2 regions of the Leucobacter faecis genome follow, and region 2 is predicted to be linked to the other one. Evidence: predicted binding sites of a transcription regulator. Region 2 holds the regulator's gene; the other holds the start of a gene.

Region 1 (4,699 bases), on a different contig from region 2:
GGCATAAGGCGCATAGGGCGATCCCTCGATCGATGTCGGTGCGGCCCTGGTCGGAGTGCCAGTGGTCAATATGGTGTGCTTCGCAGTACGAAGAGGGCCGGTCACAGCCTGGCCAGCGACACCCGCCATCACGGGTGGCGAGGGCGATGCGTTGGGCCCCGTTGTAGAGCCGCTGTTCGCGCCCCACGTCGAGGGGGTTGTAGTCTTCGTCGACCGTGACGTGCACGACACCGGCGTTGCAGCGCTGCTTGGCGACGACTGAGTCGGAGGTGATGGTGAGCCCGTCTTCATACCAGGCGACCACCCCGACCGGGTCAGCCGGAGGCTGCGCGGCCGGTGTCTGTGTGTCTGAGGGTTGCTGCGCCTCGGGGGTGGCGCCGCTGGCCGTCTGCCGGAGCGCCTTCTTTGCCGCTTTGGCGGCTTTCGAGGCCGTCTCGGCGGCGCGGGCTTCGGCCTGCTCAGCGAGGTACTCGGCCCGGTTCACGACCTGCACCACCCGCACGCCCACCTGCCTCGTACCGAACACGGTCTGCTGGTCAGCGACCGCGCCCGACTGGAGCAGATCGATGAGCAGGTCGTGCGAGATCTGATGGTGGGTGCGCTCGTCTTGCGCGAGCTCTTCCCCCGCGGCCTGCTCTGCCGGGTCGATGAAGCGGGGCCCGCCCCGTCGGGGGCGCAGCGCGCTCGCAAAGATCGTCTGAATCCACGCCCCCGCGTCATCGTCACAGGTGAGGCGGGCATGGAACTGCCCATTCGGGTCCGTCCACCACCTGAATGAGCGCGCCTCATACCGCTCGTTACGCCGCAGCGTCGCCCCCTCGGGGTCGAGGAGGTCACGAATCGCGCGCGCGTGGCGGCGCAGCTCTTCCACCCGGGTATGCTGGGCGGCCTCGATCAGGTCGAGCCCGGCCTGCCACCACAGCACCAGCAGAGCTGCTTCACACCGGCCCCCGCAGTCCCCGTCATCAAAAAGATCTACCGTGGGGGTGGGCGAATGCCCGGAAGCGTGGAGGGCCGCGTAGGCGGCCGTGTGGAACGCACACGCCGGCGCTACCGCAGCGCCATCTGCCACGGTGCCTACGGCGGGAGTGTTTGGTGCGGGGGTGCGGGGCGGAGTGCCGAGGCCCTGCCTGATCGCATCGTTTTGTGGGTCGGTGAGCAGGTCACGTGACACGGCCCGGTCAAGCACGGAATGCCACGGCACCGCCAACACCAGCTCCGCCTCAGCAGCTGCGGTTTCAAGAGCAGTCGAGCCACCGTCGTCATCATGACCCTCGGCGTCGCTGGCGCTGGCTTCGAGGGCGCGCTTCGCGGCGAGCGCTTCGCGCTGCTCGAGGGCTTCGCGTTCGGCTGTTTCGCCGGTGAGGATGCTTTCTCCTACCCGCACTTTGCGGGAGGCTTCACCCCACGAACTGCCGGTGAGGTGCTGCATCATCTCAACACTCGTTTTGAAGCCGCTCGCCTGCGCGACGCCGGGCTGCCCGGCACGTTTCGCAGACCGCGTTCCCACCGCCCCGGCACTGAGCACCTGCAGCTCAGTGAACTTACGCATCACCTGCGCCACGATCTTTGCGAAGTCGATGGCGCCCTCGTCGGTGAGCGCGTTTACGACCGTGCGGGCGTCTGCGCCGGGGCAGTCGGCCGGGAACAAAGCTTGCACGTGCGCCATGAGCTGCACGATCTCGTCACACTTCGCCTGCATCCCCAGCCCGCTAGTGGCATCCGCCGTGGCGGTTTCAGTGCCCGCATCAGCACCCTCGCTCGCAGCCTCAGTGAAGAGGCCCGCGAGGGGTTCTTCGTGCTGGGGTGAGGGTTTGGCTTCCATACCCTATTGTCTCACGGATCGTAGATTTATTCGAGTGAAGTTATCCACAGATTTGGCGTAATCACGCCAATTTTCGGTCGAAACAGGGGGCTGTGGACGACTCGTCGTACAGAGCGATGGATGCTGCGACTCGCAAGTGCCGAGACCACTTGCACGGGAAGAGAGAAACGCTGGCGCGTTTCTTTCCAAACTTCCCGCCCGCGCAGCATGGCAAAACGGACAGACGCGCAGCATGACTGAACCGAGGCAGGCAGCCGTCCAATGAGAACCGCCCTCAGCAGGGCACCTGCTCGCCACGGTCGGCCCAGGCGACGTTACGCAGCCACTTACCGTGGGTGTTTCCGCCTGCGCTGGCAGCGTCGCGCACAACTTCACAAGTGAGGGAAGTGTCGTTACCGGTGCGCTGAAAGACAAAATAGATGTAGTTATCGTCAGAGTTATCGAGCGCCGGGCGCAAGAAGGAGGTGCATAAGAAATCGGTGCGAGAGTATTCTGAGCCCGGAAACAGCTTGAGATACCGTTCAATGTCGGCCTTGTAATCGGTTGGCGTCCAAGAGGTGCCCACGACCGCTATCTGTGTGCCGTCACAGGCGGGCAGCGAGATTGGCTGCGCGAGCCCCAAGTCACCGCTCGGGCGTTCACGCGATTCTTGGTAGCGGGTCGACATAAAGATGTCTTTCAGCTGCTGGTACAGCGCCGACTTGCTGAACTTCTCTGCATCTGCGTGAGTCTCGAATTTTAAGCGGTCGATAAGCGCGACATCGCTATGTGGTGCGGTGCCATCGTTCACGTCCACCCCAAAGCTGGTGGTGGTTGCGAAACTCAGATCAAAGCGTTCGGTCGGGTTCTCGGACTGTGCGGCAAAGCGCATGGCGACACTGCTGGCCGGTGATTTGCTCTGGTCAGAGGCGTCGAGGACTTCCTCTCCGGTGAGGCCCAAGACGGGGTACAGGCCGCCGTCTGCCGCGGCGGTAGTGAGGTAATAGAAACTAACCGGCCCATGGGCTGAAAGCGCAACAGGCTCTGCATCAATGATCTCGATTGTCGAGACCGCGGGCACGGCCACGCTCCACTCTTGCGGGTAATCGAACCAAACTCCGAGCCCCTCGTGGTGATAGGTCGAAACCGCCTCTGGAGTAGCTGCCTCGCCAGAGGAATCTGCGCTCCGTTCGGCCGTCTGCGGGGCGGCACCCGGCCCCGGCCCTGAACTGTCGCGCGATCCGGAACCAGCTGGCCCAGCGTCGTCCCCGAACAAGCCGGGCACGCCAGCCAATAGTGTGCAGCCCGTGAGTAGCGACACTGCCGCAGCTCCGGCCAGGGCCGCGGCCGCTAGGCGGCCTGCACGCGACGAACGAAGCGGCATAATTTCTTCTCCAAGGTGATTCAGAAGCAGTGCAGATCATTCTGCCAGCTCAGGCATCGATTCGGCATGAGGTTCAACGTCGTGCGCGAACACGATTGCGCGTAAGGCTCGTCGCGGGCCATGCTGGGCATATGGCATCGCACGAACCCACTGACTCGACGGCCCCTCACTTGCCCCCTGCTGCCGCGTGCTCAGCTGAGCACGCTGGTGCGCACTCAGCTCCGGATCCGCAGGCCAACCCTGCTGAGTTCTGGGAGCGGCGCTATGCCGAGGCCGGGCAGGTGTGGTCGGGCAGGGTGAACCGAGTGCTGGCCGAGGTCGCGGAGCGCTGGGAGCCCGGGCGATCGCTCGATCTGGGGTGTGGTGAGGGCGGTGACGTGCTGTGGCTCGCCGAACACGGCTGGAGCGCGACCGGCATCGACCTGTCGCCCACGGCCGTGGCGCGAGGCATCGCCGAAGCCTCGGCCCGCGGGCTCGAGAGCGCGCGATTTATTGCCGCCGACCTGGGGGAGTGGACGCTGCGCGCTGCTGAGGTCGATGGCTCAGGCGAGCCGTTCGACCTCATCACCGCGAGTTTCATGCAGTCGCCCGTTGAGCTGCCGCGGGAGCTGATCTTGCGCACGGCGTTGACGCGGATCGCTCCCGGCGGCCGGCTCGTGATCTTGTCGCACGCGGCTCCGCCGCCGTGGGCGAAGAACCACCCCGGCGAGTTCTTGTCACCGGCCGGTGAGCTCGCATTGCTCACACTGGGGCTCAGCCCAGAGGGGCGAGAGGTCGACGGGTGGATCGTCGAGGTCGCCGAGGTGCGAGAACGCACAGCTGCGGGCCCAGACGGCCACGAACACCACCTTGAAGACACGGTCGTGGTGGTGCGAAAGAACATGCCGCATGACGTATAACTCTTTGTGGCGTAGCCTGGAGGTATCTGCCAGATGGCGGGTTGTCTGAGGGGAGACACAGATGTCTAAACAGGAGAATGTAACAGTGAAGCGTGGCTGGACCAAAGCACGCGCGGTGCTCGCTGGTGGGCTCGTGTTGGGGGTCGGCGCAGCGATAACGCTCGCCGCATGGACCGACCAGGAATGGGCGAAGGGAATCTTCAGCAGCGGTACGTTTGGGATTGAGGGCTCGATTGACGGTGTTATCTTCACAGATCACGCGACAGTAGGCGACGCCGCAACGCTCAACTTTCAGGTCAACGCAGACAAACTTGCGCCGGGCGATGACGTCTATGCCGGGTTTGCAGTGCAGTTGATCGACGGGGCTACCAACGAAGCAGAAGTGACCGTGGCACAGAACGTGGCAGCTGCCATCAGCGGCACGACAGCGAGCTATGTCTACACGACCGCTGCGACTTGTGACGCATCGGCGTACACTGCCGGCACGAACGAAAACGGCACGACGTTCGATCTCGCGGCCGTTGAAACGCCAACCTTCCTGTGCTTCAAGGTCACTGCAGACAACACGATCGAACAGGGTGAGACCGGCACGATCGTGTGGTCGTTCACCGC
Region 2 (4,699 bases):
CGCGCGGCGCGCGAGGTGCGAGAGGCCGTGCCCTCGGGCGTCGCGTGAACACGCAGCATGTGAGCGCGCACGACGCGCGCACCGCGGCGGGGGAGCATGCCCCCGCCGCGTGGCCCGCGGGCGAACTGCCGACGGAGCCCGTGGGCTCGCTCCCGCGGCCCGCGCGGCTGCAGCGCACAGTGCTTGACGCGGAGCTCGGGCTCGTGTCGGCGAGCGAGCTAGCCGAAGCGCAAGACTGCGCGGTGCGCGAGACGATCGCGGGCCTTGAAGCGACCGGATCGCCCATCGTTACCGACGGCGAACAGCGCAGGCAGAGCTTTTCGAGTTACCCGCTCGGGCCCGATCCCGAGCGTAGCGCGCCGGGCGAAGACCCGGTGTTTGCCGTCTTCGCCGACGGCCATCACCGGGTCGTGCCGAGGCTCGCGCGCGCACCGTTTGAGTTTCGTGGGTGGGCCGCCGACGACGTCAAGGCTGCCCGCTCGCTCACCACGCTGCCGCTGAAGCAAGCGGTTGTTTCGCCGTCGATGCTGTCGCTCATGTGGACTGACGACCTGGCCGGTTCATACACGCGCGCCGAATTTCTCGACCATGTTGTGGCGGGCTGCGCAGAAGACATTCGCCGCTCGTTTGCGGCCGGGGCCGCGCGCGTCACGATCGACTTCACCGAGGGGCGGCTTGCTCTGCGCCGTGACCTGCGCGCGCCCTGGGCGGGGCCCGCCGCGCTCAGCGGGTTTATCGAGCTGATGAACCGCGTGCTCGATTTGGTGCCTGCGCCCCTGCGCCAGGCGGTCGGTGTGCACACCTGCCCCGGCAACGATCACGACAGCGCGCACAGCGCCGACGTCGACTATGCCGAACTGATTCCCGAGCTGTTTCAGATCGAAGCTGGCTACTTTCTGGTGCAGGCCGCGGGTGAGTCTGATCCGGATCGAGTGGCCCGGCTCGTAGGCCGTCAGCTGCGCGACCTTGCTGCGGCCGGCGGGCGCACGCCGCGGGTACTCTTTGGTGTCACCGACCCCACGAACCCGAAGCTCGAAACTGATCGCGAAATTGCCGAACAGCTCGTGCGTGCGGCCCGATTCGTGCCCCCTGCACAGTTGGGTTCAACCGACGACTGCGGGTTCTCGCCGTACTTGATTGACGAGAAGCCCCGACACGGTTCACCCGACTTTGCGCGTGACGTCGCCTTTGCCAAGATTGCCGCGCGTGTGCGGGGCACAACGATTGCGAGTGCCGAACTCGCTGGACGCCCCGAGGAGGTGCTCGTATGAGCTCATCTGATACTCGCGCATCGGGTGACCTGCTGCTCACCGGCAGCGCGCCGACCAAGCCACGGTTTTCGTTTGAGGTGTTTCCGGCTCGCAGTGGTGCCGCGGCGCTTGCGCTCGGAAACGCGGTGCAGCATTTGGCCGCGGCGGGGCCCGACTTCATCTCGGTGACGTACGGTGCGAACGGGTCGCACCGAGGTGCTTCACTCGACCTGGTGAAGTATCTGCGTGATCACACGAATGCCCTACCGCTCGCACACCTCACGACGGTGGGCGAGACGCGCGAGGCCATTCTTGAAGCGATTCACGGCATCATGGACGCTGGCGTGCACGACTTTCTCGCGCTGCGGGGAGACCCACCGCGCGGGTCTAGCGAGTCTGATGCGGCCGTGGCCGGTTCGCTCAGCTCGCTCGAGCTCGTTGAACTGGTGGCACAGGCGAGGGCCGAGCGCCCGCCGTTCACGAGTGTGGGGCGCACGTGCGTCGCGGCCTACCCCAACGGGCATGCGCTGTCGCGTTCTCGCGCCGAGGACGTTGACTGGCTCGTGGCGAAGCAGGAAGCAGGCGCACAGTTTGCGATCACGCAACTGTTCTTTTACGCCGACGAATACCTCGCGTTCGTGGCCGATGCCCAGCGCGCAGGGCTTACGATTCCGGTGTTGCCGGGCCTCATGCCGGTGGCGACAGCGGCACAGCTGCGCAAGGTCGCCGAGCTGGCGGGCCGCCCGGCGCCCTCAGAGCTGATGCGCGCAATCGAAGAAGCTGGCGGTTATGCACCAGAGCTCGGGGTTGAGCACACCATCGAGCTGTCTCGCGAGTTGCTTGACGGCGGGGCGCCCTCCCTGCATCTCTACACGTTCAACCGTCACGAGCGTGTGCTCGCGGTGCTGCGAGAGCTTGACCTGCTATCGCCCGCGCTGGTCTAGCGGGGGCCGAGGAGTGGTCGCGGGCTGCTAGATCGAGCGCAGCACCGCGACCACTTTGCCGAGGACCTCGGCGTGGTCACCCAGGATCGGCTCGAACGCGCTATTGCGGGGCAAAAGCCAAGTGTGGCCGTCGCGACGTCGAAACACTTTGACGGTCGCTTCGCCGTCGATCATGGCGGCTACGATATCGCCGCTGGTCGCTTCGCGTTGCTGACGAACGACAACGAAGTCTCCGTCACAAATCGCGGCGTCAACCATCGAATCGCCCACCACCTTGAGCATGAATACCGTGCCGTTGCCTACGAGCTGCCGGGGCAGCGGCATGATCTCTTCCACCTGCTGGTCAGCAGTGATCGGTACGCCGGCCGCAATCTGCCCGACGAGTGGCACGAAGGCAGTCTCTTCAGCTGACACGGGAGTGTCGACCGGGGGCTCGTCCACGGTGGGGCTCACGAGAATTTCGAGCGCGCGCGGGCGGTGGGGGTCCCGCCGAATGCAGCCCGCCAACTCGAGTCGGTTGAGCTGGTGGGTGACGCTCGAAAGTGACGAAAGCCCCACGGCGTCGCCGATCTCTCGCATGCTCGGTGGATACCCGCGCGTGGTTACCGAACTGACAATGTACTCGAGAATAACGCGCTGTTTCGCGGTCAGCCGGTCTAAGCGCTCTAACCGTTCTGCATTGGTGACCATGATGTCGACTCCTCGTTGCTGTGCTTCGCGGCAGGCGGGCTGTCGACGTCAGTGTCGGAGGTGCCTGCTTGAGTGCTCTCGTTGGTTCGAAAGCTTACCCGGCTTTGGTGCGACCCGCCAAACAAGTGTTCGAGAATTCCGTGCGCAAGTTTGGTGAAGATCGAACGAAGGGGTTGCGGTTTCGATATATCGAAGTTATATTCGAAAGCGATGTTCGCCCGTGTGGTGAACGCTCGATTGAAGGGAAATGACAATGAGTGCAGCAGTGACGCAGGTACCCATCATTCAGAGGGCACAAGCGGGCGCAGTCGCGCCCGCGGCGCGAGTGGCGCCCGTGCGTATTCGACTCACACGCCGGGGCCGCGTCGTCTTTGGCGGACTTGCAGCGTGTGCGGTGGCGGCATCGTTTGCCCTGGTGGCGACTCTTGGTGCACCGCAAGCTGTGGCGTCTGGGGAACCCAGTGGTGCTGAGTTTGGGTACATTGTGGCGGCGCCGGGAGCTTCGCTGTGGCAGCTGGCAACCGAGCTCGACCCGGCGATGGATCCCCGCGAGTTGGTGGCAGAGATCATTCAGCTCAACCAGCTACGCGGCGCCGACATCGCGGCGGGTCAGCCCATTGCGGTGCCGCTGCGCTATGGCGACAGCGGTTCGGTGATGGCCGCTGAGGAACTGGGGCTGTAGCCTGGCGTAGCATCTGGCGGGCAGCGCTGCTCGCCCTCTATAGACTGGCTGCGTGACCAGTTTGAGTGATCTTCCCCTCCGTGCCAATCTCGTGGGTAAGCGGCCCTATGGCGCTCCGCAAGACCCGGTTCCCGTGAGCTTGAATGTGAATGAGAACACGCACCCCATTCCCGACGAGGTTGTCGCAGACATCACCGCGGCGCTCGAAGTTGCCGTGCGCACGGCAAACCGGTACCCGGATCGCGAGTTCGACGGCCTGCGAGTAGCGCTAGCCGGCTACCTGGGGCATGGCCTCACAGCAGAGCAGCTGTGGGCCGCGAATGGTTCCAACGAGGTGCTGCAGCAGGTGCTGCAGGCCTTCGGTGGGCCCGGCCGCACCCTACTGAGCTTCACCCCAACCTATTCGATGTACCCGCTGCTGGCCGATGGCACTGACACTGGCTGGATCGCGGTGCCGCGGCCCGAGGGGTACCGACTGGCAGCCGATGATGTACGTGCGGCGCTCACCGAGCACCAGCCCAGCATCGCGATTCTGTGCGGCCCCAACAACCCGACAGGAACACCGCTCGACCGCGACGTGATTCTCGCCGCGTATGACGCGTTCGACGGGATACTGATTGTCGATGAGGCATACTTTGAGTTCGACGGCGAACGAGAGAGCGCCGTCACGCTCCTTGAGGGGCGCCCGCGGCTCTTGGTATCGCGCACGATGAGTAAGGCGTTTGCATTTGCGGGGGTGCGTCTTGGTTACCTAGCCGCAGACCCCGCCGTCATCGATGCCTTGCGCCTCGTGCGCCTGCCCTACCACCTGTCAGCCCTCACGCAGGCAGCGGCCACCACCGCGATCAAGCATGCGGCAACCATGCTGGCCACGGTTGCCGATATTCGCACTCAGCGCGACAGGCTCGGTTCGGCGCTGTCTGCGCTGGGCTACCGTGTGCATGAGTCGGGCGCCAACTTCTTGCTCGTCGGAGGTTTTGCCAACCCCGACGCGGTATTTGAGCAACTGCGTGCGCAGGGCATCCTGATCCGGAACCTGGGTATTGATGGACACCTGCGCATCACGGCCGGCACCGAGAGCGAGACGACCGCGGTGATCGACGCGATCACCGCGCTGACGCCTCAGAGCTAAC

Evidence for each region. Region 2 encodes LexA, which represses DNA repair genes until DNA is damaged. Its sites were predicted from a motif close to TCGAACANNTGTTCGA; they were not measured.
Region 1: a site for LexA is predicted at 1,844-1,859, ahead of ACXR2T_RS12530 (HNH endonuclease signature motif containing protein). Genes of this name have one in related genera too.

What each region holds. Positions count from the first base shown of each region.
Region 1 is NZ_JBTJEP020000017.1:53,537-58,235, forward strand. Features, by position in the region: gene ACXR2T_RS12530 (HNH endonuclease signature motif containing protein) at 1-1,825, opposite strand, end outside; gene ACXR2T_RS12535 (hypothetical protein) at 2,100-3,188, opposite strand; gene ACXR2T_RS12540 (class I SAM-dependent methyltransferase) at 3,320-4,087, shown strand; gene ACXR2T_RS12545 (SipW-dependent-type signal peptide-containing protein) at 4,149-4,699, shown strand, end outside.
Region 2 is NZ_JBTJEP020000002.1:154,376-159,074, reverse strand. Features, by position in the region: gene metE (5-methyltetrahydropteroyltriglutamate--homocysteine S-methyltransferase) at 1-48, shown strand, start outside; gene ACXR2T_RS02455 (uroporphyrinogen decarboxylase/cobalamine-independent methonine synthase family protein) at 45-1,271, shown strand; gene ACXR2T_RS02450 (methylenetetrahydrofolate reductase) at 1,268-2,194, shown strand; gene lexA (transcriptional repressor LexA) at 2,222-2,884, opposite strand; gene ACXR2T_RS02440 (hypothetical protein) at 3,138-3,566, shown strand; gene ACXR2T_RS02435 (histidinol-phosphate transaminase) at 3,619-4,698, shown strand.